2 regions of the Syntrophomonas sp. UBA5494 genome follow, and region 1 is predicted to be linked to the other one. Evidence: riboswitches for the same ligand, from Rfam matches in the RefSeq annotation. Region 1 holds a riboswitch; the other holds the start of a gene.
The links. A riboswitch is a leader RNA that binds a small molecule or an ion and turns the genes downstream of it on or off. The one in region 1 is predicted to bind molybdenum cofactor.

Region 2: it holds a riboswitch for molybdenum cofactor, as region 1 does, so the genes downstream of both, fdhF (formate dehydrogenase subunit alpha) here and B3W37_RS12445 (ABC transporter substrate-binding protein) in region 1, are expected to answer to the same signal.

Annotation. Positions count from the first base shown of each region.
Region 1 covers NZ_DIPG01000111.1:35,314-37,520, reverse strand. Annotated here, with positions in the region: gene B3W37_RS12445 (ABC transporter substrate-binding protein) at 1-864, opposite strand, end outside; molybdenum cofactor riboswitch at 943-1,061, opposite strand; gene B3W37_RS12440 (class I SAM-dependent methyltransferase) at 1,247-2,083, opposite strand.
Region 2 covers NZ_DIPG01000135.1:16,372-18,578, forward strand. Annotated here, with positions in the region: gene fdhF (formate dehydrogenase subunit alpha) at 1-768, opposite strand, end outside; molybdenum cofactor riboswitch at 976-1,112, opposite strand; gene B3W37_RS15345 (glycosyltransferase family 4 protein) at 1,664-2,207, opposite strand, start outside.

The sequences.
Region 1 (2,207 bases):
ATAGACATGCTTTGCCTTGATGGCCTTCAAATCTGCCAGGTTGGAATCTTCCATCAGGGCTTTATAAGCGCTGGCCTGGTTCAGGCCGCCTATCACGATATAATCAGGATCTAGCTTGAGCAGCTGCTCAGGGGTGATCTCTTTGTTCATACCCTGAAATAGTTCAGCAGTTGCAAGCTTCCCACCGCCCATGTTGATCCACTCTTCCTGCATGGTTCCCGATCCGCCGGTAGAATAAGCTGTCTTGCCGGCCTGCCCGTCAAGATAATAAACCGTTGGTTTATCTTCAGCTCTGACATCGGCCAGGCGATCCTGGACAAGTTTGATATTGCCATCCAGGTAGCTTACATAAGCCTGAGCCCGGGTGACCGCATTTCCGCCGAGTGCTTCACCGGTCTTCAGAACCGATTCCTTAAGAGCCTGGTAATTATTGAACATCATGTACATAGTTGTCAGACCCGCATTGCGGAAAGCCTCAGCGTCATTAGCGTTGGCGGTGATTACCAGGTCCGGCTTCAAGGCCAGCAGTTCTTCGGCGTTTACCGTGGAACCGCTGCCAAAGCCCGGTTTCTCTTTGATAGCAGGATTTACGTACTGCATCCAGGTAAAGCTCTCAGTCTTGAGAATATTGAAATAGGCAGGCTGTTTGGCTGTTGCGCCAAGAGTTATCATGATCTGGTTGCTGGAAGGCCAGCAGTTGGCTACGGTATTGACCTCGGCGGGCAGTTTCACTTCAACCCCGGCCATATCCACTATTGAGCGCTGGGGAGCGGTTGAGGCGGGTTGAGGCGCCTTGCCGCAGCCTGCGGCCATCGTCATCACAGCGATGACTAACATCATAGAAACGAACCATTTTCTCCTCATTTATGTACCCCCAATCGAAATTATATTTCATCAAAAAGATAGGCATGCGCCATAAGAACACATGCCTATCTTATTGATAAACGGTTATAATGGCCTTCTTCTCAAACACGGAAAGCTTGCCGATTTCCCAACAAACTCATCGGTTTTGGCCCATGGGCTCAGCCTTTAGGAACCAAAACTCGAAGTCCCAGATATTCTATTCGATTGGTACCCGCATTGCATAATTTGTCAGAAGTATAAGCTAATCACTCTGGATAACTAAATAACTAACAAAATTCTACCATATTCTCGCCAAGTTAACATGAGAAACCTAAATGTAGGAATTTCATGTATTTCCCGGGCTGCTGAAATGCGTAATGCGAATAATTCCGGCCTGGGCCGACTAAACATTCAGGGGTTTAGGCTCCCACCACATTATATAAGTTTTGGTTTCGATGCGGAAAGTGCAGCTGCCGTCAGGATTATCAAGCAGCCATTTATCGACATTGCTGCGGAAAATGTGCTCGTTCTCGGGCGGAAATTCGCATAATACCCTGAGATCATCGTAGGCTTCGAGCCGCGACCCATAACTGCCAGTAAAACCATCTGTGACTACCTTTAGTGATGGATCGATACCCAGGTCGTAGAGGATATTGAAGGTGAGGTTATAACCCAGCATGCGGTTCATGGGGGGCAGTGGCTTCACCTCTTCAGATGCTCCGATAAACAAGCTGTCCCGAGCATGTTTGAGGCTGGGGCTTTGAGCGAAACTCAGTACGAATACATATTTCCTGGCTGCCCCATTTAGCTTGACGAGATCGTGTAAACCCGCTGATCGGGAGGCGATAACCACATCATGCTGTTCCAGATTGTCCCCGATAATAGCATCATCCCAGTTAAGCAAGCGGGTATACAAATTGTCCACTCCGGCCAGCCGGGCGTTGCCTTCGCATACTTCCAGCATCTGTGGAGCGACATCCAGCGCTGTAACCCGGGCGACTTTCTGGGCTACCGGGATTGCCAACCTTCCCGGACCGCATCCTATATCGAGAACCGTGTCTTCGGGTTCCAGAATAAAAGTCTCCACCTGGCTTTTGGTATATTCCTTCTCCAACTGAACCATCTTGTTGTACATGACTGCGGTCTGGCCCCACATTTTTGCGGGGTCGCTGTTCATTCGTTCATATGCCGGACCGAAGCTTAGCTTCTGCAGTGCTTCCCAGTTAACAAGTCCCTTCATAATAAATCCCGCTCCCTTATTTTTAAAAACTAACTTCTACAAAAAATTACATAATTCCTTTTGAACAAAAGGAAGCAACGGAGACGACACTTTTGCTTCATCTCTTGCCCCTAGCGGATTAATG
Region 2 (2,207 bases), on a different contig from region 1:
TACCGGAGCATCTGGATTGGAGAGCACGCCGATCACTTTGCCCTGGTTTACTGCCAGGTCGAAATTGCAGCCGGTGCCGCAGAAGGGGCAGGTGGTTGTGACCCGTTCCAGATCCCAGCGGCGGGCCTTTCCGGCCATGGACTTTTCGGTCAGTGCCCCGGTGGGGCATACCGCCACGCACTGCCCGCAGAAAACGCAATCCGAATCAATGTAAGGAACATCCCCGGCGGTGGTGGCTTTACGGTGGAAGCCGCGATGCAGATAAGACAGGTTGTCCTTGCCGGTCATTTCTTCACAGGCTCTTACACAGGCGCCGCACAGAATACATTTGTTCAAATCCCGGATAATGAAGGGATTGCTTTCGTCTATGGCATAGCTGTGTTTCTCCCCTTGGAAAGCACTTTCTTTCACGCCGTACTGGTAGCAATAATCAGCCAGCTTACAAGCACCCAACTTGTCGCAGGTCATGCAATCCAGGGGATGATTGGCGATGAGCAGTTCCAGGATGGTTTTGCGCGCCTCGACGACGGCAGGCGAATCAGTGTGCACGATCATTCCGGGTGATACCGGTGTTACACATGAAGCGGGCAGCAGGCGGTTACCTTCTATTTCCACTACGCATAAGCGGCATGCTCCCAAAGGACTCAGATCCGGATCATAGCACAACCTGGGAATAGGAATGCCAGCATTTTCAGCAGCCTGGAGTATTGTGCTCCCCGCCGGGGCTTCAACCTCCTTCCCATTGATGATCAGTTTAATGAGTTCCACTACCATCACTCCTTTCAATAATTCCAGGGATAAGCAAATAAAAAACCTCCTATCTGAATAGAAGGAGGGCCTTCATTGCCATGGATAATCCTGTCAATGACTTGCATTCAAATGCACGCTCCTTCCCCTGTCCAGAAACGCCTCAAGGCGCCCATTGCACATCAACACCCAATGTTCTGCTCAGCAAAACCAGGGCAGCGCAAATAGATTTCTCGGCCAGTGACTCCTTTCCAAATAAGGGAGGCAAACCCGTTTCCAGATTTACCGTACTGGTATATAACCAAGTCGGCTAAATCCCCATGGCCGAAGCTTTAGGAGAAGTCGCTTTGGAGCTACGCTTTGAAAAATATCAAATTTTCAACATGAATATAATGGACACGCAAGTTCGCAGGGCAAAAGCACACATCGCTTGTACAATGAACTGAGAGAGGAGAAAAGCTTCGTGAAAGGCTTATCTGAAGCAAGATATACCTTTAACCAGGCTGGTTGCAGGCATTGGCGTGGGTCGTATGTCGGCAGCCAGAAGCAGTTAAGAAAGGCTTCCATGAATTCAATTCTCCAGTTGCGCTATTGTGTTTTGAAACACGATGAACCACCGGCTCATGGGCGATTGCTCACCCGCAACACTTGATGGTTGGCATAAACCCTGCCATTGAAAGCACTTTCTCACCTCCTTTTATGCTGCACTTGTGACGCCAATATTTTAAAAACAGTTCAGCCTATCAACAAAAGAATTTTGTTCTTATCCGACATTAAAAACTGTCTTCAAAATACACAGACGTATTCACTTATCTAGTTCGACAGTCTATAAGATATTCCTTCTTGTAATTCAATATATTCCTATAAATAATATATAAACCGCATGATTTCGAAATCATGATCAATCCCGTTTCCCTCAGCGTGAATCCGAGCTGACCATCATCTGGAAAACATCATAATATTGGGCTGCTATTCTCTGCGGATCATATTCCTGAGCCAGGGTGTTTTTGATACGGTGCAGTTCGCTTTGGGGCGGACGATTCTTGAGAAGATGAAGTATTCTTTCGGCCAAGACCTGGTGGTCCCGGGCAGGTTCATAATAATTCACCAGATTTCTGGTGATTTCCGGGATGCTGGTCTCGCGGGTGGTCAATACCGGCACTTCGCATAACGCCGCTTCAACCGGGGTCATGCCGAAACCTTCATGCAGTGAAGGTGAGATAAAAAGAGCGGCATTTCGGTATAGATAATTTCTGTGCTCATCTGATACATAACCGGTCATAATCAATTTTTTGATATTATTCCGCTGCGCATACTGTTCGGGGTCGATACTGAGCTTTCTTTTCGCCCCGGTAAGCACCAGGTGATGCTCCACCTTATCTTCGATCAGTTGAAAAGCTTTCAATAAGGTAATGAGGTTCTTTGGCTCGCGTATGGAATTGACGCTTAATATATAGGGC